Regions from separate parts of the uncultured Zhongshania sp. genome, predicted to be linked through region 2. Evidence: predicted binding sites of a transcription regulator. Region 2 holds the regulator's gene; each other region holds the start of a gene.

Region 1 (8,147 bases), on a different contig from region 2:
GATCGACACTGAAGGAACCTGCACGAGTGTAAGTCACGCCGCTAGTCCCTTTCATGGTGAAAAAGCCTTCGCCTGAAATCGCGAGATCTAAATTATTATCGGTAAAGTCGATATTGCCCTGCGAGAACTCCTGAGTAATGGTATTCAAGCGAACACCTGCCCCTGGCGTAGTCTTGGTGACGTCATTATTTGACGTTGCATAAACGTCAGCGAATGCCGCTCGCGAACCTTTAAAACCAGCGGTATTGACGTTGGCAATATTGTTCGCGGTGACATCAAGGTGTGCCGATGCGGCGTTTAATCCACTCAGTGCAATGCGAAAGCTCATGGGCTTACTCCTGGTCTAATGACTTCTGTTATTTGCGAAACGATGCTATTACCGCTCAGCTAATTTCTATAATTTGCGACATGCTAACGCTACCCAAACCCTGGACTTGCACCTGTGGTGTTCCACCCGATGCCGGCACCTTCACACTCAGCACTTCGCTGCGCATTTCGGTAGACACGGCTTCCAAGGTATTGCCATTTAAATAATTAGCGCGAATTTGGTATGTGCCCGGCGGCATACGCTCACCATTCAAACCGACGCCATTCCATTCAAAGGCAACAGTGCCTGCGCGCTGCGGCCCCAAGGGAACTTTGCCAATAACCTCACCCGTCGGCGCCAGAATATCGATATCTAAAGCGGTGGTACTGGTCGCCAAATTAACTTGCCCCTGTACATTGCCACTTGACGGCAGCGCAGCGACATCCGTTTCTACCAGCACGTCTTTGCCGATCAACGACGACGCATCTAGCAGTTGCGCGGAATATAAAGACTGAGTTAAACCCGCTAAATTTGTGTTCATTTCGCTGATGCCACTAACCGAGGTTAGCTGCGCCATTTGGCTAATAAACTCGGTGTTGTCGGTGGGCTTAAACGGATCCTGACTTTTTAATTGCTGAAGCATTAGCTTCATAAAATCATTCTGATCCAGCGACGACGCATCCTTCTTAGCCTTACTTGCCGCAGTCTGTAGTTGCAGGTCTTCTATCGTGCGAAGTTCCATAATTTACGTCCTACTGCTGACCAAGCTGCAAAGCGCGCAGCATGAGAGTTTTAGTGGTAGAGAAAACTTCAGCGTTATTTTGATACGCCCTTGAAGCCGACATCATGTTTGCCATTTCTTCCATCGTGTTCACATTGGAACTGTAGATATAGCCATCCGCATCCGCCTGGGGATGACCCGGTTCGTAGCGTTTTGCCACTGCCGCGTCACTTTGCACGATACCGGTCACTGCAACACCGGCAACTTCGCGCTGCTGGTTCATAACGGTAGAGAAAATGGGTTGCCGAGAGCGGTAAGCGGTATCTTCGCTGCCGCTGACGGTTTCGGCGTTCGCCATATTACTGGCGACCGTATTCAATCTAAGCATTTGCGCATTCATCGCTGATGCGGCGACACTCAAAGGATTAGCCATGACTTATCGTCCTCCTTGTAATACAGACTTCATGCCACTAAAACGGCTGCTCAAAAACGACAGTGTGGCTTGGTAGCGCATCGCGTTGTCCGCGAACTCTGCTTGTTCTAAATGGGTGTCAACCGTGTTCCCATCTTGCGATGGCTGGGTGGGAACACGGTATTGAAGATCCATTGGCAAGCCGTCAGTCGCGGCGCCCATACCTTGTATGTGCCCGCTATTTGTCGTCCGCATTGCTAACTGCATCGAATTACCACTCGCTGCCGACTGTGATAAGACCGCTTTAAAATCTATGTCTTGCGCTTTGTAGCCGGGGGTATCGGCGTTTGCTATATTGGTAGCCAGCACTTCGTTGCGCTTATCGCGCACCTGCAATGCTTGCTCATGTATCCCTAGCGCTTTATCAAAATTTATAGACATTTTTTTAAACCTACTTTTTCTAAAGTTTTTATGGCGGCTGTCGATATAGTTTGTAAGCTTGCCATTTGCCGGCTTTCAACGCCGCGCACTAACGAACAAGGCAAGGCTCGTGCCATATTTTTTTTCCTTTAAAATACAAAGTGTTAAAATCTTCACAACACCGCTTTGCCAAAAAAACGGCGCTCTTTTTCCCGCATAGGCAAAATTCCGGCAGCCGGCATCCTCCGTATAAACCCCTATCTATCAAGCACAGAAAAACCACAACACTGGCATAGGCATTGCAGGTTTTTGGAAAACGACAAAACTTTGACGTGTTTTATGGCTATGAATAAAAAAGGAAAATACATTTATTTTTTACTAGCGAACATTCTGCTGATGTTCACTAGTCAATCGCTTTTCGCCGCCGCGAACGAGAATCACGCGCGAATCGCGGAGACGGCTCGCGCCTATATTGCAGCGCGTCACCCGTGGCAGAAAATGAAGACCAAGATAACGGTGCAAGCTTTAGATCCGCGGACCAAGCTCGCCCAGTGCCCGGCCAAACTTGAGGCTTTTTTATCAACTGGCGCAAAGATTAAACGCCGGACCACCGTTGGCGTGCGATGCAATGGCAACAAGCCATGGAAGATTTACTTGCCAGTGACGGTTGAGGCCTTTGCCAATGTGATGGTTGCCCGTCACCCTATTGCGCCCAACACCACTATTAGCGAGCGCGACATAAGCTGGAGCCAGCGCGATATCTCGGCGCTGGGCTATGGTTACTTACAATCACTTGGCGATCGTGGTGGCTACACTAGCAGACGCAGTATTGCCCAAGGCGCAGTGCTTACCCCAAATATGGTCACTGCCAGCAGCATCGTGAATAAAGGCCAGCGCGTACAGTTAAATAGCAACACGGGACCGGTAAGCGTCAGCATGATGGGAATTGCACTGCAAAATGGCGCCCTGGGCTCGCGAATAATGGTTAAAAACCTCAATTCGGGTAAGCAACTTGAGGGTGTGGTAGCGTCAGAAAATGTTGTATTGCTTAACTAAAGTTTTTGGCACGGCTGCCGATATAAGTAGCGTAAGCCTATTAAATGAGAGGATTCTGACATGGTCGACCGATTAGACGGCTCTTCACTGAGCCAGCTCCGCAAGCTAGAGGGCGGACGCACTGGCGGCAGTAAATCAGAAAGTGTAGCGCCAAATACTGCGGCAAACGTAACCAGCAATCAGCCATCTATAGCGGAAACGCCGCTAATGGAGCGCACCCGCGTGGAAGTGAATAGCAGCGACGGCATTGATCGCCAAAAAGTAGATGCCATTAAAACGGCTATTCGCAACGGCGAATTTAATATCGACGCCCAAAAAGTCGCGGAAGCCTTGGTAAATATGGAAACTCTAACAGGCGCCTAATAACGATGAATGAACTTAGCGATGTACTTCAACATATTCACGATAATGCCAGCGCATTAGAATCGTTGTTAATTAGCGAGGCAGCCAGCTTGAAACTAGCTAACTCCGCTGAACAAATTGAAGCCATTGCCATTCAAAAAATGGACTTAGTTCAAACACTGGATCAGCTCGCCCTGCGCCGTCGCCAGTTACTCGAAGAATCGAGTAGCGCTGCTCAGCACAGCAGTGCACCTGACTGGCAAGAGACACTTGCCATATTGTCTCGCTGCCAAATGTTAAATAATCAGACCGGCGCAGACATCGCCGTGCAAGCTCGCTATAAACAGCGCGCCCTTGAAATTCTCGGCAGCAGCGCACACGGTGACACGCCTCTATACAGCGCCAAGGGCGCGGCACAGTATGCCGGCCCCAAACAGGCTCTGGGCAAAGCTTAGCAATACAGCATTTTACTTGGCGTTAATCCACGTCGAGATCTAGCTCCATGTACAGATGATTGTCCAGAATTTTGTTATAGCTCTTATTTCTTACCCGCACTTTAAATCCCATCTGCTCATACAAGCGCAGCGCATTGCTGTTTTGCTCGGCCACATCCAAGCTGAGATAGCGGTAATGTCCACCGCGCGCTTTAGCCGCCATAAAGTTGATCATTTGCGCAGCGATGCCTTTCCCGCGACAATCCTCACGAACCGCGATATGACAAAGGTATAAACAAGCTTTACGCGGAGCCTTTACTAGCCGAAGCTCAAAAATCAGTCCTTTGACAATACCGCGCAAACCATAGTGACGAAAAATAGCGCGCGCGTTCGCCAAAAATGTGCCACCGTGACTGGACGCATCGAAACTAGCTATACTGCCAACCACATCACCTTCAAGTTCATATACATGGTGGTGGCGGTGACTAAACATTGTTGCACCGTGCGCAAACTCGGCAACCAAGAAATCACCAATCGCCGGACCGTGTTTGCGACTGAATATATATTCAAAAGCGACTGGCCCCGATGAATATATCAGCGGGCCTGCCTGTATGCTGTCGCTACTTTGTGCTATGCGTATAGCCATAAATCATCCCTAACCATTGCCAGTGAATCGCCGTATTTTTAGCATAACCCCATTTTCAACTACTGTTTAAAAAATACCGAACAGTGGTATTAAAATTTTTCTAAAACCTCTATGCTCAAACAACGCTAAGGCAAATTTTCTAACAAATACTGCCACAGCCCTCCGGTATTCAATGTAGAAAATTTGTCACCAGCCTCATTTTACGTATATAGAGAATGGCGATGAGCAGCACTCAGTCTTCACAACTTGTTATCTTTGGCGGTACCGGCGATCTCGCTTTGCGAAAGCTGCAGCCCGCCCTATATAAACTGCAGCGCGAAGGTTTAATAGACGATGTGCGCGCCATCATCGCCCTCGGCCGCGGCGAAAGCAGCGACGAAGAATACCGCGCCGCAGTGAAAGAGAAAATGCGTGAATTTCTGCCTCCCCATTTTTGGGATGAGCAGCACTGGCAAATATTCTCTGCCAAGCTACATTTCATCAGCCTAGACGTAAACAGCCTAAAGGATTACCACAGCTTAGCGGAGGCGATTGACAGGCACCCCGATAGCAAGGCCGTCTTCTATCTGGCGACTTCCTCCACACTTTACAACAGCATTTGTCGTAATTTACACAGCATCGGTGTGGTCAGTGCAGAGTCAAGGGTCGTATTGGAAAAACCCCTTGGCCACGATCTCGCGAGCTGCACAGAGATTAATCACGAAGTCTTGCAGGTCTTCCCTGAGCGAAACATCTTTCGTATCGATCACTACTTAGGCAAAGAAACCGTTCAAAACTTACTGGTACTCCGTTTCGGCAACGCCCTCTTTGGCCCGCTCTGGAATAGCCAATATATCGACAATATTCAAATTACCGTCGCAGAAGATATTGGTGTTGAAGGCCGCGGTGACTTCTATGCTAAAACTGGCGCACTGCGAGATATGGTCCAAAACCATATTCTGCAATTGCTGTGCTTAGTCGCCATGGAACCTCCCGCCAATTTGCGGGCGGATACCATTCGCGATGAAAAAGTAAAGGTACTCCAGGCTCTGCGACCGATCACCGCTGACAATGTAAAAGCTAAAACCGTGCGGGGGCAATATACTGCTGGAGCAGTCAACGCCTCTCCAGTAGCGGCATTTTTAGATGAAACAGGATTTGAAGATAGTAACAACACCGAGACATTTGTTGCCTTGCAAGCCGATGTTCACAATTGGCGATGGGAAGGCACACCCTTCTATCTCCGCACGGGCAAACGTTTAGCGCGACGTTACTCAGAAATTATTGTTGAGTTAAAAAAGCATCCATTCAGCCTGTTTGAGGGAGACCCCAACGACCTGCCGAATAAATTAGTCATACGCTTACAACCAGAGGAAAACATTACCCTGTACAAGGTGAATAAAAAACCGGGGCTCGGCAGACAATTAAAATTAGAACAGGTGGAATTAAATCTGGACGCCGACCTACACGATGAATTACATGCACATGAAGCCTACGAACGATTGCTCTTGGATGTACTGGAAGGCGATCAAACACTGTTTATGCGACGCGATGAAGTAGAAGCCTGCTGGGCCTGGGTAGACAGTATTATCGATGCGTGGCACAACGCCGGTATAAAAACCAAGCCTTACTCGGCAGGAACGATGGGACCAAATGCATCCCTCGCCCTGCCTGAAAAATATGGTAGGAGCTGGCATGAATAAAAAACCAAAATTAATTTTGCTGCCAAATCGCGAGGAAATGGACCAGCTACTCAGCCGCGATATTGCCAATACGCTGCGCACTGCCATACACAATCACGGGCATGCGAGCTTGGCGGTATCGGGTGGGTCAACACCCAAAAATATGCTGAGCCTGCTAGGTAAAGAGAAACTAGATTGGACAGCCGTACACGCATTGCTGGTTGACGAACGCTGGGTAGCTCTTGACCACAGCAATAGCAATGACGCCATGTTGCAGAGTACGCTGCTAAAAGCAGCCACTGGGTGTCATTATCTTCCATTGAAGAACGAGGCCGATAACGCAGTTGATGGCCAGTTTATTCTTGAAGAGCAGCTCGATGAATTAAATTGGCCGCTGAGCATTGTACATCTTGGTATGGGTGACGACGGCCACACCGCCTCATGGTTTCACGATGCCCCGGAATATCAACAGCTGTGCTCAGCGCACACCCAGCATTGCTTTGCCGTGCATCCTGGCGCCGCGCCCTACCCCAGAATTACGTTATCTCCGTCAGCGGTCTTTAACAGCGAAAAAATAGTTATACACATTAGCGGCAAAGCCAAGCGCGATGTACTTGAAGACGCCTTGGCTCAAAACGCCGATTATCCAATTTCTATGGTCTTGCACCAGCAGCAAGTGCCAGTCGACATTTACTGGGCCCCGTAATGACTTCTACCAAGCAAATACCCTTGCATCCGATTGTTGCTAAGGTTACCGAGCGTATTCGCCTGCGCAGTGTCGCTAGCCGCAAAGCCTATCTGAACAAATGCGAAAGCATGAGGCGCAAAGGGACACAGCGCGGACAACTCTCATGCAGCAATTTAGCGCATGGCTTTGCTGCCTGTAGCCAAGACGATAAACAGCGTATTCGCCTTGAAGAGGCTGCTAATATCGGCATTGTCAGCGCTTACAACGACATGCTGTCGGCCCATAAGCCACTGGAAAACTACCCAGACATTATCCGCAAAGCGGTTACTGAGCTCGGCTGCACCGCGCAATTTGCAGGCGGCACACCCGCGATGTGTGACGGCGTCACCCAAGGCGCTGAGGGCATGGAATTAAGCCTATTTAGCCGTGACACCATTGCGATGAGTACCGCCATCGCGCTGACCCACAATATGTTTGATGGCGTTCTGTGCTTAGGTGTATGTGACAAAATTGTCCCAGGATTATTAATGGGCGCCCTCAGTTTTGGCCATTTACCACTGATAATGGTACCCGCCGGCCCGATGTCCACGGGGCTAAGCAATGACGACAAAGCCAACATTCGACAACTGTATGCCGAAGGCAAAGTGGGCCGTGAAGAATTATTAGAGGCCGAGGCCAGCGCCTACCACGGCGAGGGGACGTGCACGTTTTACGGTACGGCAAATAGTAATCAAATGCTGATGGAAGCCATGGGACTACATGTACCAGGCACGGCGTTTGTCCCGCCTAACGGCGCTTTAAGGCAAGAACTCACCCGCACCGCCGCCCAGCAAGTTTGCAAAATTACCGCGCTAACGCCGAATTACACACCCCTATGCGACGTTGTCGATGAACGCAGCTTGGTAAACGCCATTGTCGCGCTATTGGCCACAGGAGGCTCAACCAATCACAGTATTCACTGGATCGCGATTGCAAGGGCAGCCGGCATCATTATCGACTGGCAGGATTATGCCGAGCTGTCTGAAGCCACCCCCCTACTGTGTCGAATTTATCCAAACGGCAAAGCAGATGTGAACCACTTTCACGCCGCCGGCGGCACGGGTTTTGTGATCGCAGAATTAATTGCGGCCGGCCTGCTACATGCCGACGTCAACACAGTTTGGGGTAAGGGCTTACAGCACTACAGCCAAGCGCCAAGCCTTAAAAACGGCGCTATAAGCTGGCAAGCAAGTCCTGAGGTCAGCGCTGATTTAGACGTTCTGCGCCCAATCAATAAACCATTTGATCCACACGGTGGGATGAAATTACTGACGGGCAAACTTGGCCGAAGTATTATCAAAGTGTCAGCTGTAAAGCCTGAACATCGATATATTGAGGCCCCCGCCCTGGTATTTGAGAATCAAGAAGATTTAAAACTCGCCTTTGATAAGGGTGAGCTAGAGCGAGATTTTGTTGCTGTA
Region 2 (8,147 bases):
TTATAAAACGTTCCACTTAGTTTTTGGGCAAGTGCTCTTGCAGTTCTTTTAAGTATTGAAATAATTTGCGTTTGGCAGCGGGGGGCTTGTTGGCTTTCGCATCTTTGCCAATTTGTAAGATCAGTGTTCTGAGTCGCTGACGATCTGCGTCAGGGAATTGCGCGACTACTTTCTCTATCGCTGGTAACCCTTCTTCAACGATGTCATCTCGCAGGTCTTCCAAACGATGGAAGGCGCGCGCTAGTTCACGCTGTCCTTCTTCACGTTTAGTTAAGCCCGCCTCTATTTCGCTGAGGTCGATGCCGCGCATCAACTTGCCAATGTATTGCAACTGGCGGCGTAAGCCTTCTCGGCTGGTTAGGCGTCGTGCAGTTGCGATGGCCTCGCTAAGATGCTCGTCACGGATGGGTATCTTGGCTAACTCGTTATTACTGAGCTTGACCAGTTTTTCACCGAGCTCCTGCAGAGCCTGCATTTCTTTTTTTAGCGCGGTTTTACTGGGGCGTTCTAATTCTGATTCGGTCACGTTGCGATCCGTTTAATTCATTTAATATTGCTGGATTAAGCTAGCCGTAAAAATAGCTGGCGAGTCCGAGGAACGATAAAAAGCCAATGACGTCAGTCACGGTGGTAAGCACCACGCCACCTGCCAGAGCTGGGTCTATATTCAATGATTTCATCGCTAGCGGCAGTACTGCGCCAGCGAGAGCCGCAGTCAGTAAGTTAATAATAATCGCGGCACCGATTATGCCGCCCATTAAGGGGTCGTCAAACCACAGGGTGGTTGCACCGGCAACGATGATCGCCCAAACCACCCCATTAATGGCGCCGACTGCCATTTCTCGATTGATCAGCCAGCGGCTGTTGTCGCGGCTGATATGTCCCAATGCCATACCGCGAATGACCACGGTGAGTGTTTGGGTGCCGGCTACGCCTCCCATGCTTGCCACTATTGGCATTAGTACGGCGAGAGCGACGACTTTTTCGATGGTGCCTTCGAATAGATTAATTACCGCCGAGGCGATAAACGCGGTGAGCAAATTAATACCTAGCCACACGGCGCGGCGCGGCGCGGTGGTGAGAACGGCGGCAAAGGTATCTTCGTCCTCGTCCAAACCCGCCATACTCATTAATGAGTGGTCAGATTCTTCACGGATAACGTCGACGACGTCATCTATGGTGATACGGCCTAGCAGCAGGCTGTTGTCATCGACGACGGGGGCCGATACCCAGTCGTGTCTTGCGAAGAGCGTGGCGACCTCGCGCGAGGACATGCGAGCGGGGATGGGTTCCACCTCGGTGTCCATTATTTCTCGAACCGTGACGCTGGGGTCGGATACCAATAGTTTGCGCAGTGATAGCACGCCGATGTACTGATCATTGCGATTGACCACCAGCAAGCTATCGGTCATTTCTGGCAGTTGCTCGTGACGACGCAGATAACGCAATGCCACGTCTAGAGTAATATTTGGTCGTACCGTAATGGTGTCGGTGTTCATCAAACCACCGGCACTGTCCTCGTCGTAGGACAGGACGTGCTCGACTCGAATCCGATCTTGATGATCCATTGAGTCGAGAACTTCACGAATTACACGGTCGGGCAGCTGCTGGAGTATATCTGCGATATCATCCGCTTCGAGACCTTCGGTAATAGTCGCGACTTCTTCCGCGTCCATTTGACGCAGGAACTGGCTTTGAACTTCATCGTTAAGATGCTGGAGAATGTCGCCTTCATTCTCGATGTCGATCAGCTGCCACAGCACGCTACGAATTTTATGCGGAGTGGATTCTATTAAATGGGCAGCGTCAGCAGGGGGCAAACCGTTTAACATGCGACGGATTTGCAGAAAGCCCCCCGAACCCAAAGCTTCGTTTAGGGTTTTGAGTTGGCTCTCGGTTTGAAGCTTGTCAGCAGTCTGGGCCATACCTATCCCTAGCGTTTTATATAGGAGACTAGATTTACCTGAGCCATTAGGTGAAAAGAGAGTCTTGGTTAATTATCCTTTAAAGTGCTCTCTGCAACAATCCGCAGTAGTCGGCAACTAGCATAAATAAGTCATATTACGCTTATTATTCTGCTTCGCCGAAACGTTGAGAGATAATGTCGAGCACAGCAGATAGCGCTTCTTGTTCATCGCCACCATCGCAGCGCACGGTAATTTCGGTGCCTTTGCTAGCGGCTAACATCATCACGGCCATAATGCTTTTGCCGTCGACTGATTTGTCATTGATACTGATTTGAATATTGGCGGCAAATGCGCCTGTCGTTGCGACTAGCTTGGCGGCTGCGCGGGCATGTAAGCCGAGCTTGTTAATGATTATTATATTGGACTCGACCATCGTGGGTACTCTAGTGTAGTTCGCGATGGCGAACTTGCAGGTCTGGATGTGTCTTACGCAAGGCCTTGGCAAGCGTTTCAACCATGTATACTGAGCGATGTTGACCGCCCGTGCAACCGATGGCAATGGTGAAATAGCTGCGGTTGCTCGCCTCGATTTTAGGTAGCCAATGCTGCAAATATTGCAGGATGTCGTCGTACATCAGCATCACGTCTGCTTGGCTGCTCAAGTAGTTCTGTACTTCGCTATCTTGTCCGGTGAGTGTGCGGAGTCCATCTTGCCAGTGCGGATTGGATAGCATACGAAGATCGTAAACTAGGTCTGCATCAATCGGCAGACCGCGTTTAAACCCGAAGGATTTCAATTGTACGGCGAGCTTGCTGGCGTCTACCCCCAAAATACGATCGCGAATAGCTGCGCGTAGTTCGTGCACCGTCATGTCACTGCTGTCGATAGCTAATGACGCCTCAACCACGATGGGTTCGAGCAGCGTTGATTCAAGCTTTATTGCATCGGCAAGAGGCAGTGAATCGGTGGTTAGCGGATGCCGGCGTCGCGTTTCACTAAAGCGTTTTATTAACTTATCGTCGCCCGCATCTAAAAATACGATGCGCAGGTGGGCGTGTTTTTTAACTTCGTCGCACAGTGATTTAAATCGAGCTAATTCATCCTGAGAGTTGCGAGCATCGATGCAGACAGCGACTTGCTTGTGGACTTTCAGCGGGCTTTGCGAAAGCTCGCGAACCAGTGCGGGAAGCAGTGACACCGGTAAATTGTCGATAGCATAAAAGCCTTCGTCTTCTAATTGGTGGAGGGCCGTACTTTTCCCGGAGCCCGATCGACCGCTTAGAATGATGAGTTCCATTTTAGCTTGCTATCGCGCGCTTGAATAAGGCTTCGGTGTTCTCGGCGCTGCGCAACTTACTGCGGTAATCGGCTTCATTGAACGCGGTCGCTAGTGCGCCAAGTACTTTTAAATGCTCGTCGTGGGCCTCGGCGGGCACAATAAGCGCGAATATAAGATCGACGGGCTCGTCATCGACGGCCTCAAAATCAATGGCCTGTTCTAATTTGAGCAACATGCCGGTGATTTGAGTGCAGCGGCTGCTGCGGCAGTGTGGAATGGCGACACCGTGGCCTAAGCCTGTACTGCCTAGGCGTTCGCGGGCGAGTAACTCATTAAATAACTCGTCCGCATCAAACTCTGTGTTATCTGCTGCAATACCGGCAGCGATATATTCAAGTAAGCGTTTTTTACTGGTAACGGGCGCACCGTATTCGGTGCGCCCTTCTGTGAGTATTGAGTCAAGTGTCATGATAATTACGTGGTTAACTTCAGTGAGTATCGCGGGTCTTAGCGACCCAGCGATTTTTCTTTGTGTTTGATTAATTGGCGATCAAGTTTGTCGGTCAGGCTGTCAATTGCAGCATACATATCCTCTGATTCACAAGTAGCAAATAGGTCTGCACCTGCAACGTGTACTGTTGCCTCGGCCTTTTGAACGAGTTTTTCTACCGTCAGAGTGACATCGGTATTGGTGATATTGTCAAAGTGTCGCTGCAGTTTTGTGAGTTTATTGTTTACATAATCGCGGAGGGCGGGGGTAACGTCTACGTGATGACCACTTACAGTAATCTGCATATATTGCTCCTTCATCGCTAAAAAATGCTGGCGCCTCGCGGCGAGTTGCAACGTGCGGCGATCGTTAGATCACCACATTGTGAGATCTATGCACGAATTTCTTTTTGCCCGCTGGCTGCGGCATAAAGGGCAGTTAATTGGATATGGATTAATATCCTCATGTTTGCACTTTTCCTCGCCAGAGAACAAAATTCCGGCTCGTGTATGGCTCTCTTTAAACTAGTCGTTTCCGCTCATTAGAGGGCGGAATGACCAGTGATTCTCTGTATTTTGCAATGGTTCGCCGCGCAACTTGAATACCTTGTTCGGCGAGTAAGTCTGTGATTTTACTGTCGCTTAAAGGTTTGCGAGGGTTTTCCGCCGCAACCAATTTTTTGATCAGTGCCCGTATTGCTGTGCTCGAGCATTCGCCGCCAGTATCTGTAGATACATGACTTGAAAAGAAGAACTTTAGTTCAAAAATTCCGCGTGGCGTGTGCATGTATTTTTGGGTGGTGACCCGCGAAATAGTGGATTCATGCATGCCGACCGCCTCGGCAATATCGTGTAAAACCAGAGGCTTCATGGCTTCTTCGCCATATTCCAGGAAGCCGCGTTGGTACTCGACGATTTTTGTAGCTACTTTCATCAGGGTTTCATTGCGACTGATTAAGCTTTTAATGAACCACCGTGCTTCTTGGAGATTGTCGCGGATATAGTCATTGTCACTGGCATTGCTACTCTGCCGAGCCATTGATGCATACTGGGCATTGATTTGAATTTTTGGCGCAATATCGGGGTTTAGCTCTACCAACCAGCGTCCCTCTTTCTTGCTTACGAACACATCGGGAATAACGTACTCGGTGTCATCACTGCCTATCGCGTTGCCGGGAGTCGGATCTAGTGACTGAATAAGCTTTAGGATATCGCGTAGCTGATCTTCTTTTAAACGGCAGCGACGCATAATTTGATTGTAGTCGCGATTGCCGAGTTGAGCCATATATTGGCTTACGACTAAACACGCCTCATCGACGTAGGGCGTGTTGCGTGGCATTTGTTTGAGTTGAATCAACAGGCATTCTTGTAGATCTCGACCACCTACGCCTGGTGGGTCGAATTGTTGGATGAGGTGTAATACCGCATTTACTTCTTCTATCTCTATCGCGTCGTTGTCAAAGCCTTCTACAAGCTCTTCTGGATTGACGGTAAGTCTGCCTTTTTCATCGATGGCATCGATGATGGCGTCGGCGATCATTTGGTCTATATCGGACAGGCGGCTTAAGTTGAGTTGCCAGCGCAAATGATCTTGCAGGGAATCTGAGCTCGAGTGTCGATAGTCGTTGTTGTAGTCACTATCCTCACCAGAGGAGCTACTGCCGGAACCGCTACCGCTGGTTTGAAATACGTCGTCCCACTGGCTGTCCACCGGAAGATCTTCTGGAATATCACTGCGTTCAGCCCATTCGGTGTCGGCTTCAGGCTGAGGCGTTTCTATTTCATTGTCACCCGCTTTTTCGGGCTTTTTGGGTTCGGCTGAGGTGGGTTCGGTGTTGACCTCAATATCGCCGTCGTCGTCGCTGATTTCTAGCAGGGGGTTGGAGTCGAGAGCGGATTGGATTTCTTGTTGGAGGTCTAGAGTAGACAACTGTAATAAACGAATCGCCTGCTGCAGCTGGGGTGTCATTGTCAGGCTTTGGCCGACTTTTAGCTGTAGCGATTGTTTCATAGGCTATGGTTTCTACAACATGATTTAAGTGGTAACGCGAACGGTGTTTTGTTCTACCGGCAATTAAATGCCTCAATGTCAGTGTAGTCGTGACACCGATTCCCTGCAATACCTGTGCCGATTCATTTGTAAGGAACATTACTTACAATGTAAATTTGTCACCTAGGTAAATATCGCGAACGATCTGGTTGTTTAGCACCGTTTCGGCGTTGCCTTCAGCGACGATGCGGCCCTCTCCCACAATGTAGGCTTTATCGCAAATGTCTAAGGTTTCACGGACGTTGTGGTCGGTGATTAATACCCCAATCCCCCGTGCCTGCAGGTGTCTAACAATATTTTGAATGTCGTTAACGGAGATAGGATCGACGCCAGCAAAAGGCTCATCCAGTAAAATAAAGCTGGGTTCGGTGGCGAGTGCGCGAGCAATTTCTACCCGTCGACGCTCGCCGCCAGATAGCGCCATACCCTGGGATTTGCGGATATGCGTAATGTGGAACTCCTGCAGGAGTGCCTCAAGCTTATCTTTGCGCTGACTGCGATTTAGATCGCGTCTGGTTTCCAAAATGGCCATGATGTTGTCGGCCACGCTAAGTTTGCGAAAGATGGACGCTTCCTGGGGTAAATAACCTACACCGTGTTTTGCGCGGCCTTGAATCGACAGCTTAGTGAGGTCGCGGTCATCGAGCTGAATACTGCCGCGATCAGCGTTGACAATGCCCACGATCATGTAGAAACAGGTGGTTTTGCCTGCGCCGTTCGGGCCCAGTAAGCCGACGATTTCACCGCTACTAATCGTCAGCGACACATCCTTAATAATTTCGCGGCCTTTGTAGGCTTTGGCGAGGTTCTTAGCTTGTAAAACAGGCATGGTTATTGGGTTCCCTCTGCGGCAGGTGTTGGCGCCGCGTTGCTGCTTTCTGGGCTTGGGCTAGGTTCGGCAGCGCCTTTGTTATCGCCACTAGCGGGTGCGTCATCTGGCGCCGCTTGGGGTTGTAGCGTCATTTTGACGCGATTGTCTTTTTCATTGCTGCCGCCGTCAGCTATTACCATTTGCTTACGGCCGCTGTAGACGACTCTATCGCCCGAGATCTTGGAGCCCTGGTGGGTGATTGAAGCATTTCCTTGCAGCAGTATTTCTTCTTGCTGCAAGCTGTATTCAATACGCTGCGCGCTGGCAATAACCACGCCTTCTTCTGCGCGCGGTTGCTGTTCAAAATACGCGGGGCTGCCTTCGGCGATCACCTTTTCTACTTTGCGATCAGACTCGACGATAGTGAGCTTGTCAGCGCGAATTTTTAATGAGCCCTGGCTCATATTGACATTGCCGATATAGATACCCTGATTATTCTCGTATATCGCGCGGTCAGAGCTCAGGTTGATCGCTTTTTTGCGATCATCGGGAAGGCTGACTGCGATTTGGCTTACAGCGAGGAAAAGCGCGGCAGCAAGTGCGGCTTTAGTAGGGCTCATAGCGACCTTTTACCTGGTTTAGCAGTTCAACGCGCTCATCTTTCAGGCTGGCTTGCATGCCGATTGAGTTTGTTTTGCCGTTGCGTAATTTGAGCGTAAGCGCCAGTGACGTGCTTACCTCACTATTTTCAAGATTAATATTTAGTGCTTCTGTGGAAATTTCCGCCTGGCGAATTAGGTCTTTCACAATGACGGTATTTTCTAGTGTTAGTTGTTCGCCATTTTGTGAAAGTCGTCCCGACTGCGCGCTCGCGGTCCAAGGGCGCTGCTCGGCGATATTACCGATATAGTAGGGCTTTTGTAAGGTGATTGAACCGTCGGAAATTAGGCGCTCGGCGCTATTTGCTCGCCATTGATAGGCTATATCGCCGTTGCTGCTGTATTTAATGCCATTGACGTTAGTCAGGTGTGAGTCGGCATCGGGCGTGGCTTCAAATTGCTCTGTAATACTGAGCTTGCCGCTCTCGCTGTATTGAGTTAAATACACTACTGTCCCTGCTAGCGCGGTTATTGCCGATAGCACCGAAAGTAGTGTGAAAAAGTTAAAGCCTTTCATATTTAAAGGTATTGCTCTAGGGCGTCATTTAGCTTGCCTTGAGCCTTGAGAATGAGCTCGCATATTTCTCTTATCGCGCCATTGCCGCCCGCAGCTTTGGTTTGCCAATCGGCGTGACGAGCAACGTAGTAATGGCCGTTGGCTACGGTAATACCTAGACCAGCCTGGCGAATAGCAGAGAGGTCGGGCAAATCGTCGCCGACGTAGGCAATTTCTTCGAAGCTAAGTCCAAGGTCGCTTCGCAGCTCTTCGAGGGCAACGAGTTTGTCTTCGCGGCCCTGGTAGATTAATTCAATTTTAAGTTCTGCCGCGCGCCGTTTAAGCAGCTCCGAGCTGCGACCGGTTATAATAGCCGGCTTGATACCCGCATCGCGCAGTAATTTTATTCCTAAACCGTCGAGGATGCTAAAGGCCTTTATTTCCTCGCCGCTGTT
Region 3 (8,147 bases), on a different contig from region 2:
AGTGACTGCAGTAAACGCGGCGGCATATTGTCTATGGCGTAAATGCTGATTCCCGCGTCAGCCGCAAGTCGATTAATACTTTCCGAGCGATTATTACCAAGTTTAATTACTGTGCGGGGATATTCTTTGTTGAGCTGCGCCAGGTGCTCAAGTGTGTCTCGGTTAGCTGAGTTGGTATCGACTAAAATGATTTCCGGGTGCATTTCACCCACAATGTGATAGATGTCGGCATGTTGATTGTTGAAATTGATTAACTCGATACCGGCCGATGCCAAAATAGAGTCAATTTTATTCGCGCGGCTATCATCAATATCAATCAGTAGTACTTTCATTTGCGCCTTCAGGCCTCTTTTTGCACGTTAATAAGTCGCAGCGCGGGGATGTCGGCCTTGGATAGGCTTTGTTGTTCCAGGTATTTAATAATGCCGCCGACACTAATTACCTGGCCATCTAAAAATTGATTGGGGCCTATTTGCAGCGACTTCATCAGCAAGTTTTTCTCATGTAAATTGCCTTCGGTTTTTCTGTCTATGCTGGGGCTTTCTAAACCAACGGCTTCGGCAGCGATGCGGAATAGCGATGGTTTATATACGGCGGCAACGGTCTCCTCGATGTTAATCGGTGTCGTTAGCTGGCCCCAGCGGTACATTTGGGAGATAAACCACTCGGCATGGTTGAGCCATGGAAAGTTTGCTGAGTACCGGTGGAATACATGGAAATCGTCAACCTTTTCTGGCATCTGCCCAAAATGCTTTAAGGATAAACCCATAAGGGAAAGCGCGACGGTTTCTTCGGGTAGGGCGATATAGGGTGCTTGGCTGATCATTTTTGCTGCGGTTTTACGGTTCTCTTTTTTATCGAGCCAAATACACGCTTTGATTAGAGCTCGTAAAATAGCCTGGTGAGTGGCGGGGTTTTCATTCGACCAACTCTCACTAACCGCAAACACTTTTTCAGGACTGTTATTCCAAAGTTGGTATTTTGTAGCCACCACGTGACCAAGTTGTTGTTGCACCGCTAAGGTGTTCCAAGGTTCTCCGACACAAAATCCGTGTATATCTCCGTCGGTCATGGCGGTTACCATTTTTGAGGGCGGAATGACCACAATTTCGATGTCTCTATCGGGGTCGATACCGGCACTAGCTAACCAGTAGCGCAGTTCATAACTTTGGGTGGAGCAGGGGTAAACCACACCGAAACGTAATTTTGGCCGCTTGGCGCGTTTATTTTCTTCAACGACGCATTGCAGTGCCTGGGCGGCAATCAATGGGCTGAACTCGCTGCGCGGATCAACGCTAAATAGGTGGTCGTAGAGGTCATTATTGACAGTGATGGCATTGCCATTCAAGTCCAGCACCATGGCGCTGATCATATCTATTCTTGGCCCGCCAACACCTAGGCGGGAGGCGACAGGAATAGAGGCGAGCATTTGTGCGCCGTCGAGTATGCCTAGACCTACTTTGTCGCGAATGCCCGCCCAAGATGCTTCCCTAGAGAGGGTTACATTCAGTCCTTCGTTGCGGAAATAGCCTTTTTCGAGAGCGATTACCAGCGGTGCGCAATCGGTTAACGGAATAAAGCCGAGACTAATGTCAGTTTTTTCCAAGCGAATACCATTTTTATTATTGATTGTGGGCATTTTAAGCTCCTGTTGCTTTTTTAAACGCTACTTCTGCTGGTTTGTTGGTGTCGGCTAGCCGTAATTCATGCGGCTTTTTTGTGCTCGTTTTGTGATCTGACTTCGCCTGCTTTTGGTGCAGGAATGTCAGTACTGCTGCGCGGTAGTGGTTGTAATCTACGTTGTCTGCTAACGCTAATCGCTCTCTTGGACGCGGTAAATCAATGCTGAGTATCTCCCCCACAGTAGCGGCAGGGCCGTTGGTCATCATCACAATTCGATCAGATAGCAAAACGGCTTCGTCGACGTCGTGAGTGATCAGAATAACGGTATTGTTCAATTCGGCTTGAATTTCCATTAGGGCGTCTTGTAAATGTGCTCGCGTAAGTGCGTCTAGTGCTCCAAAAGGCTCGTCCATAAGCAGTACTTTGGGCTCCATCGCCAGTGCCCGGGCAATCCCGACTCGTTGTTTCATTCCGCCAGAGATTTCTCCAGGCAGCTTGTGGCTGGCGTGTGACATTTGTACTAAGCCTAAATTGTACTCAACCCAATGTCGTATTTCAGCCTTGGACTTTCTGCCCTTAAACACTTGCTTGACCGCCAATTCGACATTTTGGTAAACCGTTAACCATGGGAATAATGAATGATTTTGGAACACTACTGCACGATCTGGGCCAGGTTGGTTAACTTCTTTAGACTCCAAAACAACAGCGCCTTCGGTAGCTTGATAAAGGCCGGCGACAATATTTAGTACGGTTGATTTGCCACAGCCCGAGTGGCCGATAAGTGATATGAATTCCCCTCTGGCTATTTTAAGGTCAACTTTTTCTAATGCTCTAAAGGGGCCTGTTTTGGTGGGGAAGTCGATACTGATTTGTGAAATATCTAAATAGGTAGACATGTCGTACTCCTTAAGCGCCAGCGTCGTCGTGGGCTATCATTTTGTGGAGCGTATGCATGAACGAGTCCAGTACAAAGCCAATAAAGCCGATAGTCACAACAGCGACCATTATGCGGGCGAGGGATTCGGAGCTGCCATTTTGGAATTCATCCCAAACAAACTTTCCCAGCCCTGGATTCTGAGCGAGCATTTCAGCTGCGATGAGAACCATCCAGCCAATGCCCAGTGAAATTCGAAGGCCGGTAAATATCATTGGTAGTGCGGCTGGTATGGCGATTTTCGTTACCTGAGTAAACCAGCCAAGTTGAATGACTCGGCCGACATTGATGAGGTCTTTATCAATATTGGCAACGCCAACGGCAGTATTAATGAGAGTTGGCCACATACAGCACAGCGTGACGGTAATCGCCGAGTTGATAAACGATTTGGAAAACGCGGGATCATCACTTACGTAAACAGCGCTGACAACCATGGTAACCAGCGGTAACCATGCCAGTGGCGACACCGGTTTTAATATTTGGATAATTGGTGCTATCGCGGTATTGAGCAGTGGGCTGAGACCGCAGGCTATCCCGATGGGAATCGCGATAATAGACGCCACTAGAAAGCCCGTGAAGACAGTAATTAAACTTGTAAAAATTTGATCGAAGTAGGTGGGTTTGCCGGTGTAGTCACGAATTTTAACTTCTGCGTCGGGGTTTTTTGCTAATTTGACTTTGTTGCGGTCCTCTTGTCGCTGGTAAAACGCCTCGGCTTTTTCTCGTTCCGCTAAATGTTCCTGATATAAGCCACTAGCGGCTGATGCGACAACGCCTGGCCCTGGAAAGGTACCGAGGCTGGTATCGATTTTTGAGGCGGCAGTGGACCAGATTGCTAAAAAAACGAGAATGGCAAATAGCGGTAATGCAATTAATCTAACGATTTCTTGCCCTTGTTCGCGAGGGTTTTCCCAGAAGGCGAGTTTTATTACCGGCACCATCCAGCGAAAGCCCGCCACACTCAAATAATGTAGGGTATTTTGTTTCAACATATGTGCTCCAAAATTGCCCCGCCGCGGCGGGGCAGGATGATTACTTCAGTAGATCTTTAGCTTTTAAGCCGATGCTAAATTTGCTGATGTACTCATTGGGCTTGCGACCGTCGTAGGTGATGTTGTCTATGAACTCTGATTGCGGTGGTTTGTAACCAGTTTCAGATGCGAAGTTTGGGAATTCGCTGGCGCTGACTTTACCTTCTGCAATTAGCTCTTCAGCAGCTTGTCGATAGATATCAGGGCGATACACTTTCTTGGCGATGTCCATATACCAGCTGTCAGGCTTGTGTTCGGCAATCTGCCCCCAGCGGCGCATCTGGGTTAAGTACCAAATGGCATCCGAGTAGTAGGGGTAAGTCGCGTTGTGCCGGAAGAACACGTTGAAATCGGGGACTTCGCGTTTGTCGCCTTTTTCGTATTCAAATGTGCCTGTCATAGAGTTGGCGATCACATCGTAGTCGGCACCAACGTAGCTCGACTTTGATAGAATTTTTACTGCCTCTGGGCGATTGGCGTTGTTGTTGTCGTCCAGCCATTTTGCGGCGCGAATCATCGCTTTGACGACCGCAATGTGAGTGTTGGGGTATTTTTCCGCCCATTCATTACTAACACCAAACACTTTTTCGGGATTGTTTTTCCAAATCTCGTAGTCGGTAATAACCGGTACCCCAATGCCTTTAAACACGGCTTGCTGGTTCCAAGGCTCTCCTACGCAGTAGCCGTGAATAGTGCCGGCTTCTAAGGTGGCAGGCATCTGTGGCGGCGGGGTGACCGACAGTAAGGCCTCTGCGTCGATAGTGCCGCTGGTGTCACCTTTCAGCGGCGCGTAGTAGCCGGGATGAATGCCGCCAGCTGCTAGCCAATAACGCAATTCATAGTTGTGAGTTGAGACAGGGAATACCATACCCATTTTGAAAGGCTTACCTTCACTTTTATATTTGTCGATAACAGGCTTTAAGGCGTCAGCCTTAATGGGGTGAACGGGTTTGCCGTCAGCTTGCATCGGAATATTCTTCTTCATCTCCGTCCAAACGTTATTGGAGACGGTGATGCCATTGCCGTTTAAATCCATGCTAAAGGCAGTGATGATATGTGCTTGGGTGCCAAAGCCAATGGTGGCACCCAGCGGTTGTCCCGCTAGCATGTGAGCGCCGTCCAATTCACCGTCTATTACGCGGTCAAGCAGCACTTTCCAGTTCGCTTGCGCCTCGAGAGACACATACAGGCCTTCGTCTTCGAAGTAGCCTTTTTCATAAGCGACAGCCAGCGGAGCCATGTCTGTTAACTTAATAAAGCCAAATTTTAGCTCTTCTTTCTCCGGTTCTGCCGCTATGGCAAGGCAACTTGTTGTTAATGCGATTGCGCTTAAGGTGCGGGTAAACAGGCTGTGATACCGAGGCATCGGTTCGTCTCCAAAGTAGTTAATGCCAGGCATCGATGTGATCAGCATTGATGCTTGCCATCGGTTCTATGCATGTCGAACATATGCTCGTTGCAAGGGGCGTAGAACGTTCTGAGGAGTTAATAGCAATAGCTATGCCATAAGACATAAGTTTATTAATATCATAGTCTTATCGTAACTTTTTGCCTATTGGTGAAGGGAGTTCGTGCACCGCTCTGAGGCGGATTTTGGGTGTGGTGCGCTATTTCACTTGCACAAGATCGCCTCAAATTGGTGCGATCTCTCTTTGGGGCGGGGGTTAGCTTACGATAGATGCGGAATTTAAGCTGATTTCGTTGTTGTCTACTTTTAAATACCACAGCTGGTGATCCCAGTCGCCGAGGACAATGCGCTCTGTGATTTCTTTAGTGGTGGTAATCGAGTGACGATTAGGGCGATGCGTGTGTCCGTGGATTAGTCTTGTGCAGCGGTGTTTCGCCATTTCGGCGTTAACTGCAGACGCATTCACATCCATTATATCTGTGGCTTTATTGCTATTTGATTCGCCGCTTACCATACGCATGTGTTTGGCTATCGCACGGCGTTCCGCAAGGGATTTGCTGAGCGCATCTTGCTGCCAGAGAGGGTCTCGCGCCATTTTCCTGAATTGCATATAGTCCTGGTCATCAGTACATAAACTGTCGCCGTGCATTAATAAGGTTTGTTCTCCCGCTAGGGAGATAACGCTTGGGTCGGGGAGAAGTTCGGCGCTGACGTCGCGACAAAATGTATCGCCGATTAAAAAATCGCGATTGCCGTGCATAAAATAGAGTGACGCGCCGCGATCGGTAAAATCTTTGAGGGCTTGCTTTACCGAGTTAACAAATGGTGATTCGTCGTCATCACCGACCCAGCTTTCAAAAAAATCCCCAAGGATATAGAGGTCGCTGGCATCGCTGGCGGTGGTTTTTAAAAACGAAAAAAACGCCCGGGTGATTTCCGGGCGCGATTCATCCAGATGGAGGTCTGAGATAAATAAAGTGCTCATAGCGATATCAGTCTACCCAAACCGCTTTTTCAATAATCACATCTTCTGCGGGCACGTCTTGATGGCCGGCTGCGCTAGTGGTTTTAACGCCTTTGATTTGGTTTACAACGTCCATACCGTCAACGACTTTAGCGAAAACAGCGTATCCCCAGCCTTGCATGGTTTTGCTGCTGTGGTTCAGGAAGTCGTTGTTCTTCACGTTAACAAAGAATTGTGAACTGGCTGAGTGGGGGTCAGATGTACGGGCCATAGAGAGGGTGCCTACATCATTTTTTAAGCCGTTATCCGCTTCATTTTCGATAGGGGCACGGGTTGTTTTTTGTTTCATGCCGGGCTCAAAACCGCCACCTTGCAGCATAAAGCCATCGATTACGCGGTGAAAAATAGTACCGTCGTAATAGCCGTCAACCACATACTGTTTAAAGTTTTCTGAGGTTTTCGGCGCATTTTCGAAGTCCAACTCAACCTTAATGTCGCCGAAATTTGTAGTGAAGATAATCATTTACGCTGATCTCGCTTATAACCGGAAATTAAAGCCGCTATAATACGGCTTTTGGCTGCGGGGCGAAACCGGCGCTAAACCTTTGTGTTTATCGCGTGCAGATTCCTGCGGCCTCGGCGGTTTACAGTAATTCGCCGATTTTGGACATTTGGAACCCATCAATGACTGACAATGCAGTATCCGGCAATAATTTTCTACGTACTATCGTAAAGGAAGACATCGCCTCGGGTCGTTTGAGCGGTGAACTCGTCACGCGCTTTCCACCAGAGCCAAATGGTTTTTTACATATCGGGCACGCTAAATCGATCTGCCTGAACTTTGGTCTTGCCAAGCAGTTTGGCGGGCGCTGCCATCTGCGTTTTGACGACACCAACCCAGCAAAAGAAGAGCAGGCCTATATAGATGCTATTCAAGAAGATATCCGCTGGTTGGGGTTTGAGTGGTCGGGTCCGATTCGCTATGCATCGGATTACTTCGACACCTTGTACGACTACGCACTGCATTTGGTTCGCAACGGAAACGCGTATGTGTGCGACTTAAGTGCGGATCAGGCTCGCGAGTACCGAGGCACCTTGACCGAAGCCGGTAAAAATAGCCCGTATCGCGACCGCAGCGTGGAAGAGAACCTCGCCTTGTTTGACGGTATGCGCAATGGCGAATTCGATGAGGGCAGCAGGGTGCTGCGCGCTAAAATTGATATGGCAGCGCCAAATATCAACCTTCGCGACCCTATCATTTACCGTATTCGCAAGGTGAGTCATCACCAGACTGGTGATAAATGGTGTATTTATCCGACATACGACTTTACCCACGGCCAGTCAGATGCGCTGGAAGGCATTACGCATTCAATCTGTACCTTGGAGTTTGAAGATCACCGTCCTTTATATGAGTGGTTTATCGCCAATTTGCCAGTGCCAGCGCAGCCCAAGCAGTATGAGTTTGCGCGTTTGAATGTAAATTACACCGTGACCAGCAAGCGTAAATTAAAAATGCTGGTTGATGAGAGCGTGGTAGACGGTTGGGATGATCCCCGAATGCCGACTATCGCGGGAATGCGCCGCCGCGGATTTACGGCGGCTGCGCTCAGAAATTTCTGCGATATGGTTGGTGTTGCACGCAGTGAAGGTGTGGTAGATGTCGCCATGCTCGAACACGCAATCCGAGATGATCTTGATAAAAATGCACCGCGCGCCATGTGCGTAATGGACCCGCTTAAAATTATTATTACTAACTATCCCGACGACAAAGTCGAGTGGTTAAATGCGCCGGGTCACCCCAATCGTGATGATTTGGGTGAGCGCAGCCTGCCTTTCAGTCGCGAAGTTTATATAGAGCGCGAAGACTTCCGCGAGGAGGCCAATAAAAAATTCAAACGTTTGGTATTAGGTAAAAAAGTGCGTTTGCGCAGTGCTTATGTACTGTTGGCTGAATCCGTTGTTAAAGACGCTGCCGGTAATATTGTAGAAGTGCATTGCAGCTACGATGCGGCAACCCACGGTGCTGACCCAGAAGACGGTATAAAGCCAAAAGGCGTTATTCACTGGGTATCGGCAAGTCACGGTAAGCAGGCGACAGTGCGTTTATATGACCGTCTATTTACTCATGAGTCGCCAGATAGAGGCGGGGAAGAGTTTCTTGATCATGTTAATCCAGCGTCATTGAGC
Region 4 (8,147 bases), on a different contig from region 2:
CAGGCCCGGAATATCGGCCAAAACAAAACTGCGATGCTGCTGCACCCGCACCACGCCCAAATTGGGCACCAAGGTCGTAAACGGATAATCCGCCACCTTGGGCTTGGCCGCCGACACGGCGCGAATAAAGGTGGATTTGCCCGCGTTTGGCATACCCAGCAGACCAACATCAGCCAAAACTTTAAGCTCTAAACGCAGGTTTCGGATTTCACCATCACTGCCGCGGGTAAACTGCCTCGGCGACCGGTTAGTACTCGACTTAAACCGCGTATTACCCAAGCCGTGAAAACCACCCTGAACAACCTTCAAAAGATCGCCAGCCGCCACTAAGTCGCCGAGCACCTCTTGGGTGTCCTCATCGACAACGGTAGTGCCCACCGGCACATTCAAAATTAAATCTTCTGCACTTTTACCGCGACAATTAGCGCCGCGACCCGGCTCACCAACCCTGGCGTTGTATGCTTTAACAAAACGAAAATCAACCAAGGTGTTCATTGACGCCTCAGCGCGCAAAATGACGCTGCCACCATCGCCACCATCACCGCCATCCGGACCACCCCAGGGGATAAATTTCTCGCGGCGAAAGCTCATGCAGCCATTGCCACCTCGCCCCGCCTCAACCCTGATTACCGCCTCATCAACAAACTTCATGACTATGCCAACCTACAAAAGGAATATGCTTAAAACCTATCTACAGAAACAAAAAAGCCCCGTCAACAGACGAGGCTTTAAACGTCACGAAGAGGGCTTAGGCCGCAACAATACTAATATACTTGCGACTCTTTGGACCTTTAACTTCAAACTTCACCACGCCGTCTGCCTTTGCAAACAAAGTGTGGTCGGTGCCGCAACCTACGTTTTCACCAGCGTGAAAGCGAGTGCCGCGCTGACGAACAATAATGCTGCCCGCGCTAACAGTTTGACCACCAAAACGTTTTACACCTAGACGCTTACTCTGCGAGTCGCGTCCGTTACGAGTACTACCACCAGCTTTCTTGTGAGCCATGAGTCTCTCCTAATTCCTTAAGCACTGATACCAGTGATTTTCACTTCGGTGAACCACTGACGGTGACCAGCTTGTTTCATGCTGTGCTTCCGACGGCGAAACTTAACAATTTTCACCTTGGCGTGACGACCTTGCGAAATAACTTCCGCAGTCACTTTGCCACCTTCAACGTAAGGTGCGCCAATCTTCAATTCTTCACCGGCCTTAACCATCAACACTTTGTCGAAGGTTACGCTTTCGCCAGTGGCAACTTCAATTTTTTCCAGCTTGAGGGTTTCACCCTCAATCACACGGTGTTGCTTACCACCACTTTCAATAACTGCGTACATGGGCATAATCTCCAAGAGCCTGCTTGCAATAATTTGTTTCGGCCGAGCGCTTTACACTAAGTGCATCACGCCGGGACAAGTCCAGGCACCGTCACCACCACTTAACCATTAAGGGGCCGCACGGTTTTGCTTTCAGGGGCGCGAATTGTACGCAGTATCGCAAAAATAAACAACACCCCTAAAACCCTTTAATGCAGAAACCTTGACAGCTCGCAGCTGCGCTCATACGATGCCAACCGACTCCGCCAGACGTATCGTCGTAACCATGCAACAGATCCGCCAGATCGTTGACAGCGAATTTGCCGCGGTCAACGAATTTATCATCGAACAACTGCACTCCAACGTGCCCCTCGTAGAAAACATCGGCCACTATATCGTCGATGCGGGAGGAAAGCGGCTGCGCCCCTTGCTCACACTGCTCTGCGCTGGCGCCATTGGTAATATTGAACAGCGACACATGCACTTAGCGGCGGTCATTGAGTTTATTCACACCGCCACCCTGCTGCACGATGACGTTGTCGACATCTCTGCTCTGCGTCGCGGGCGCCCTACCGCCAATGCCAACTGGGGCAACGCCCCCAGCGTCCTGGTCGGTGACTTTCTGTACTCACGGGCTTTTCAGATTCTGGTTGAGATCGGCAGCCTACCGCTGATGGGCTTACTTTCCGGCACAACTAACACCGTCGCCGAGGGCGAAGTCTTACAACTTAGTCGCGCAGGCAATGCAGACACCAGCGAAGCAACCTACTTTGACGTTATTCGCTGCAAAACCGCCGTGCTATTTGGCGCCGCCTGCGGTGGCGCTGCGATCATTAGCCAAAAAGGCCAACATCAAAGCGCACTTTATGATTACGGCTTAAATCTCGGCATCGCCTTCCAGCTCATCGACGACATTCTCGACTATGAAGGCGACCCAGAAGAAACGGGCAAAAATATCGGCGACGACCTCGCCGAGGGCAAACCCACCCTGCCGCTAATTTACGTGTTGCAACATGGTAACGAACAACAGCAAGCACTGGTTCACAATGCCATTAGCAATAAGACTGCGGAACAACTCGACGAGATCGTCGAAGCCGTCACCTCTTGTGGCGCTCTTGCCTACTGCCGGGCAGCAGCAGAACGCTATACCGAAGCCGCATTAGCAGCACTAGCGCCGATTAACGACTCACCCTATCGCCGCGCGCTGGAAAAACTCACCACTATCGCCCTTTCAAGACGTAGCTAAAGGCCTCAGCGGATTACAATTCATGCCCGAAACCGCTACAATTTAGTGGCTTTGCCGGTATGGAGAGGCCGGCCCCACTAAACGGATATTTAAAAGGAAATGCTGTGAGCACCACGCCACAACACGGAGCCAGATCGCGCTACGACGCCGAGATCAGATCAACTCTACAAAACATTGCTCAAAACAGTATCACAACCTCGTTAAGTCAACGCTTCCAAGAAGATACCGACCGCGCAGCGCGTTATAGCGCCGACGTTGGCCCCTTATTTGTTGATTACTCAAAGCAACATATCGACAAAGACATCCTTGCCACGCTCTGCACCTTGGCGCGGGACACCGGTGTACCAGAGCAATTCGCCGCCTTAAGGGCCGGAGCCCACCTCAACAACACCGAGGATCGGGCAACAAACTACCCCAGCTTGCGCCGCTGGGCGGTCGACGGCAAAAGCAGCGACCACGCTATTAATGAAATGTATAGCAGCATGGCGAAACTCGTCGCCGCCGTGCACAGCGGCGAACTGACTGGCGCCACCGGCAAGGCATTCACCGACGTGGTCAATATAGGCATCGGCGGCTCTGACTTCGGCCCCCGATTAGTATGCGACGCCCTTGCAAATCAAGGCGACGGTATTCTCAATGCCCATTTTGCCGCCAATATAGACCCCAGCGTCATCACCGAAATTTTAGCGACAGTACCCGCGGAAACCACTCTATTTATTGTGGCATCCAAATCCTTTGGCACCCAAGAAACACGAAGCAACGCCAATGCCGCCCGCGCCTGGCTATCCTCCACACTGAATTGCAAAAATGTCGACCAGCACTTTGTCGCCGTAACCTCAAAACCTAGCGCTGCCAAAAACTTCGGCATCAAAGAAGAGCTGATACTTTGCACCCCGGAATGGGTAGGCGGCCGCTTTTCCCTTTGGTCAAGCTTCGGCTTAGCAGTGGCGCTATGCTTCGGCATGGATAATTTCCGCGCCATATTGCAAGGCGGCCATGCAATAGACCTTCACGTTGAACACACGCCACTAGAAGATAACGTTCCTGTTATTCTCGGCCTTCTGGATGTTTGGTACCGCAACGCATGGGGCATCAGCTCACAAGCCGTATTACCCTATGAGCACCATCTAAAATTATTGCCGATTTATCTCCAGCAATTATTTATGGAAAGTGCAGGCAAATCAGTAAGTCGAGATGGTGAGGTACTTAAGTACGGCACAGGCGGTGTCATTTGGGGAACCGAGGGTACCAATGGTCAGCACTCGTTTCACCAGCTGCTACACCAGGGTAGCGACACCATCCCCTGCGACTTTATTGCCAGCCTTCGCTCTTACAATCCTGTTGGCGAACAGCATCAAAATCTTATTGCCAACTGTTTCAGTCAAAGCCTAGTACTCATGCAAGGCCAGAGCGCTGCAGACATCAAACAAACGCTGATCAACAATGGCACAGGACCCGAGGAGGCCACGCAATTAGCACAGCACAAGGCCATGTTAGGTAATCGCCCAAGCACCACCATATTAATGAGACAGTTGGACGCAAGCGCGCTGGGCGCCTTAATTGCGCTATATGAGTACCGCTTGTTCACCGCCAGCTTTGTTTGGGGCATTAACCCCTTTGATCAGTGGGGCGTGGAACTCGGCAAGCAAATAAGCCAGACCCTAATGGGTGCACTGTCAGGGGACGACGTCAGCTCCTTGGATAGCTCAACGGCACAATTAATAGCGCGGTATCAAGAAGCGCAAAAAACCTAAAAAGACAGACATAAAAAAAGCGCCTAACGGCGCTTTTTTTATGTCTGTACAATACCAGTATTACAACATAGCTAACAGCTCAGCGGTCTTGGCTTCCATCAAAGCAAAGTCACCATCACTTTCCACATTCAAACGCACAACAGGCTCAGTGTTAGACATCCGAACATTAAAGCGCCAGCCCTCAAAACTCATACTCAAGCCGTCAGTGAAATCCACCGCCGCCGCACTGGGTTTATATTTCTCTTCGATCAGTGCAATAACCGCTTTTGCATCCTCAACTTCGCGATTGATTTCACCACTGCAGGGGAATAGCGCAACGCGCTCCTCAACCAGCGAAGACAAGCTCGCCGACTTCACCGACATCAATTGAGTCACCAGCAACCACGGAATCATTCCGCTGTCGCAATAAGCAAAATCACGGAAATAATGATGCGCACTCATCTCGCCACCGTAGACGGCATTCTCAATGCGCATACGCTCTTTGATAAAAGCGTGACCCGTTTTACACTGCACCGCTTTGCCGCCTGCCTCTTCGACAATGGCGATGGTATTCCAGGTTAAACGCGGATCATGAACAATATTCGCACCCGGATTTTTCAGCAAAAACGCTTCGGCCAACAAGCCAACAACGTAATAGCCTTCTATAAAGTCACCGGTCTCGTCAAAGAAGAAACAGCGATCAAAATCACCATCCCATGCAACGCCTAAATCAGCGCCGTGTGCTTTAATCGCATCAATACTTGGCTGGCGATTTTCCACCAATAGCGGGTTTGGCACACCATTCGGGAAGTTGCCATCAGCCTCGTGATGCACACGAATAAATTCGAAGGGCAGATGCTTCTCCAATAAGTCCACAACACGCCCAGCACCACCATTACCGGCATTCACTACAACTTTTAATGGCTTTAGCGAGGCGACATCTACGTAACCAAGCAAATGCTCAACATAAGCTGCTGACGTATCTAAAGGCTGTAATGTGCCGCGTTTTTCTGGGGTAGCGAATTCATTTTTCTCAGCGAGCTTTTTAATATCAAACAGGCCGGTGTCGCCGCTGATTGGCTTAGACTCTTCACGCACAAACTTCATGCCGTTGTAGTCTTTAGGGTTATGGCTAGCGGTAACCGCAATACCGCCATCCATACCGGCATGCGCCGTCGCAAAATAAATTTCCTCGGTGCCACACAAGCCAATGTCATAGACATCGACGCCAGCATCCAGCAAACCATTTGTCAGCGCAGCCTTAATTGCCTCGCTACTAAGACGAATATCATGCCCCACCACAACTTTCTTTGGCTGGATAACTTCAGCAAAAGCGCGGCCTATGCGATAGGCGATATCTTCATTTAACTGATCAGGAATACGACCGCGGACGTCATACGCTTTAAAACACGTTATTTCGCTACTACTCACGCGGAACCCTCGGCATAAATATTTTCATAAACATAGTTAGTCGCTTCAATGAAACCAGGCACACTGCCACAGTCGAAACGCTTGCCGCGGAATTTATATGCCAAGACACAACCGTTTTGCGCCTGCGTCATCAACGCATCCGTCAACTGCACTTCACCATTTTTGCCCGGCGGAGTATTGCGTAAAATATCGAAAATATCAGGTGTAAGGATATAACGGCCAATGACCGCCATATTGGTTGGGGCGTCCTCCGGCTTAGGCTTCTCAACCATTGTGCTGACGCGATACAAGCCGTCGCCCATTTCTTCGCCAGCGATAACACCGTATTTCTCAATGTCTTCCATCGGTACTTCTTGAATAGCGACGATGCTACAGCGGAATTGGTTATACAGTTTTACCATCTGCGCCATGACACCTTCGTCGTCATGATTAAGACATAAATCATCAGACAAGATTACACCAAAGGCTTCGTCACCGATCAGGCACTCACCCGTCAAAATCGCGTGACCCAAGCCCTTCATCTGACGCTGGCGCGTCATCATAAACGTGCCCTGCTCAAGCACATTACGAATGCAATCCAGGTAACGCTCTTTGCTGGTACCAGCGATCTGGTTTTCTAACTCATAGCTAATATCGAAGTGGTCGGCAATGGCCCGCTTACCGCGGCCAGTCACCAAGGCAATTTCTTTCAAGCCAGCATCAATGGCTTCTTCAACACCATATTGCACCAAAGGCTTATTCACTATGGGCAACATTTCTTTAGGCATTGATTTAGTAGCAGGTAGAAAGCGCGTACCATAACCTGCAACGGGGAACAGACATTTTCTAATCATAATATTTCCTTTAACACCTTCCGGACGTTGGGCCGGCTCCTTTTAACTGCATGTAAACTGGCCGCTATTTTCCATGTAGCGCCTTTACTTAGCAAGAACCGCTCTTTTACTGACTAATCATGACAGGGGTATGACAGCAATGTTCGCGCCAATGTTGACATTTTTATGTGCCATCGAAATCCTTCGTGCTAAGATGGCCGCAACATTTTCAAGCTGATAATTTTGCCTCATGTCTTTAATTCATCAAAATAGCTTTACCAAACAAGAACTCATCGACTGCGGGAACGGCACGCTTTTTGGCCCCGGCAACCCGAAGCTCCCCGTTAACAATATGTTGATGGTGGATCGTATCACAAACATTAGTACCGAGGGCGGCACCTACGGCAAGGGTATACTGGTCGCCGAGCTAGATATAAATCCGGATTTATGGTTTTTCGACTGCCACTTTGTCGGCGACCCTGTTATGCCTGGCTGCCTTGGACTTGACGCCATGTGGCAGCTGGTTGGTTTCTACTTAGGCTGGCGTGGCAATAGTGGTAAAGGCCGCGCGCTAGGTGCTGGTGAAGTTAAATTCACCGGACAAATTCTACCGGACGCCAAGCTGGTCACCTACACACTTAACTACAAACGCTTGATCGAGCGAAAACTGGTCCTCGGCATTGCCGATGGCGAAGTTGCTGTTGACGGTAAAGTGATATACACCGCAAAAGACTTACGCGTCGGCTTGTTTAAAGACGACGCTAGCTTCGAGTAGCATCCATAAACATTTAATCTAACAAATTCATCACACGATATAAGACGAGGTATTCGATGAAACGTGTTGTCGTCACTGGCATGGGGATTGTTTCGAGCATCGGTAACAATCTAGCCGAAGTATTGAGCTCACTACAGGAAGGCAAGTCAGGTATTGCGTTCAACGAAACCTATAAAGAAATGGGTTTTCGCAGCCACGTTTCTGGCTCCATCAAAAACCTAGACCTGAAATCTCTCATCGACCGCAAGCAATTTCGGTTTATGGGTGATGCCGCGGCCTACGCCTTCCTTTCAATGCAGGAAGCTATCGCCGATTCAGGCTTAGAAGAGCACGATGTCAGCAATGTTCGCACCGGCATTATCGCTGGCTCCGGCGGCGCCTCATCAGAGAATTTAATTGATTCTGCCGACACTCTGCGCGAGCGCGGAGTGAAGCGCATTGGGCCCTATCGTGTCACGCAAACCATGGGCAGCACCGTGTCGGCCTGTCTAGCAACACCATTCAAAATTAAAGGTGTGAACTACTCAATTTCATCCGCCTGCGCCACCAGTGCACACTGTATTGGCAACGCGATGGAGCTTATCCAGCTAGGCAAGCAAGACATCATATTTGCTGGCGGTGGCGAAGAAGAACATTGGTCACTGAGCTGCCTGTTTGACGCGATGGGTGCATTGTCGACTAAGTACAACGACACCCCCGAAAGCGCTTCACGCCCCTACGATGCAAACCGCGACGGCTTTGTTATTGCGGGCGGCGCAGGCATGGTCGTACTTGAAGAGCTCGAGCACGCCAAAGCACGCGGTGCGAAAATTTACGGCGAGCTAGTTGGCTATGGC

What was found. The regulator sigma-54, encoded in region 2, starts transcription at its own class of promoters, with help from an activator protein. The targets are predictions, from matches to a motif close to TGGCACANNNNTTGCNNT.
Region 1: flgA (flagellar basal body P-ring formation chaperone FlgA) is a predicted target of sigma-54. The motif match lies at 2,149-2,166, and genes of this name have one in related genera.
Region 3: AAC007_RS03260 (CmpA/NrtA family ABC transporter substrate-binding protein) is a predicted target of sigma-54. The motif match lies at 5,077-5,094, and genes of this name have one in related genera.
Region 4: galU (UTP--glucose-1-phosphate uridylyltransferase GalU) is a predicted target of sigma-54. The motif match lies at 6,691-6,708, and genes of this name have one in related genera.

What each region holds. Positions count from the first base shown of each region.
Region 1 covers NZ_CAXBHN010000011.1:88,258-96,404, reverse strand. Annotated here, with positions in the region: gene flgE (flagellar hook protein FlgE) at 1-328, opposite strand, end outside; gene AAC007_RS11120 (flagellar hook capping FlgD N-terminal domain-containing protein) at 384-1,049, opposite strand; gene flgC (flagellar basal body rod protein FlgC) at 1,060-1,461, opposite strand; gene flgB (flagellar basal body rod protein FlgB) at 1,465-1,881, opposite strand; gene flgA (flagellar basal body P-ring formation chaperone FlgA) at 2,200-2,916, shown strand; gene flgM (flagellar biosynthesis anti-sigma factor FlgM) at 2,977-3,279, shown strand; gene flgN (flagellar export chaperone FlgN) at 3,285-3,713, shown strand; gene AAC007_RS11090 (GNAT family N-acetyltransferase) at 3,736-4,338, opposite strand; gene zwf (glucose-6-phosphate dehydrogenase) at 4,560-6,020, shown strand; gene pgl (6-phosphogluconolactonase) at 6,013-6,705, shown strand; gene edd (phosphogluconate dehydratase) at 6,705-8,147, shown strand, end outside.
Region 2 covers NZ_CAXBHN010000004.1:61,013-69,159, reverse strand. Annotated here, with positions in the region: gene AAC007_RS05840 (carbon-nitrogen hydrolase family protein) at 1-6, shown strand, start outside; gene yjgA (ribosome biogenesis factor YjgA) at 17-526, opposite strand; gene mgtE (magnesium transporter) at 567-1,925, opposite strand; gene AAC007_RS05825 (HPr family phosphocarrier protein) at 2,071-2,340, opposite strand; gene rapZ (RNase adapter RapZ) at 2,351-3,205, opposite strand; gene AAC007_RS05815 (PTS sugar transporter subunit IIA) at 3,207-3,656, opposite strand; gene raiA (ribosome-associated translation inhibitor RaiA) at 3,695-3,982, opposite strand; gene AAC007_RS05805 (RNA polymerase factor sigma-54) at 4,197-5,687, opposite strand; gene lptB (LPS export ABC transporter ATP-binding protein) at 5,830-6,555, opposite strand; gene lptA (lipopolysaccharide transport periplasmic protein LptA) at 6,558-7,157, opposite strand; gene lptC (LPS export ABC transporter periplasmic protein LptC) at 7,144-7,644, opposite strand; gene AAC007_RS05785 (HAD family hydrolase) at 7,716-8,147, opposite strand, start outside.
Region 3 covers NZ_CAXBHN010000002.1:196,299-204,445, reverse strand. Annotated here, with positions in the region: gene AAC007_RS03280 (ANTAR domain-containing protein) at 1-332, opposite strand, end outside; gene AAC007_RS03275 (CmpA/NrtA family ABC transporter substrate-binding protein) at 341-1,639, opposite strand; gene AAC007_RS03270 (ABC transporter ATP-binding protein) at 1,641-2,519, opposite strand; gene AAC007_RS03265 (ABC transporter permease) at 2,530-3,549, opposite strand; gene AAC007_RS03260 (CmpA/NrtA family ABC transporter substrate-binding protein) at 3,590-4,954, opposite strand; gene AAC007_RS03255 (UDP-2,3-diacylglucosamine diphosphatase) at 5,253-5,981, opposite strand; gene AAC007_RS03250 (peptidylprolyl isomerase) at 5,989-6,483, opposite strand; gene AAC007_RS03245 (glutamine--tRNA ligase/YqeY domain fusion protein) at 6,645-8,147, shown strand, end outside.
Region 4 covers NZ_CAXBHN010000016.1:6,200-14,346, reverse strand. Annotated here, with positions in the region: gene cgtA (Obg family GTPase CgtA) at 1-651, opposite strand, end outside; gene rpmA (50S ribosomal protein L27) at 749-1,006, opposite strand; gene rplU (50S ribosomal protein L21) at 1,024-1,335, opposite strand; gene AAC007_RS13015 (polyprenyl synthetase family protein) at 1,601-2,560, shown strand; gene pgi (glucose-6-phosphate isomerase) at 2,665-4,314, shown strand; gene AAC007_RS13005 (phosphomannomutase) at 4,375-5,724, opposite strand; gene galU (UTP--glucose-1-phosphate uridylyltransferase GalU) at 5,721-6,557, opposite strand; gene fabA (bifunctional 3-hydroxydecanoyl-ACP dehydratase/trans-2-decenoyl-ACP isomerase) at 6,787-7,311, shown strand; gene fabB (beta-ketoacyl-ACP synthase I) at 7,368-8,147, shown strand, end outside.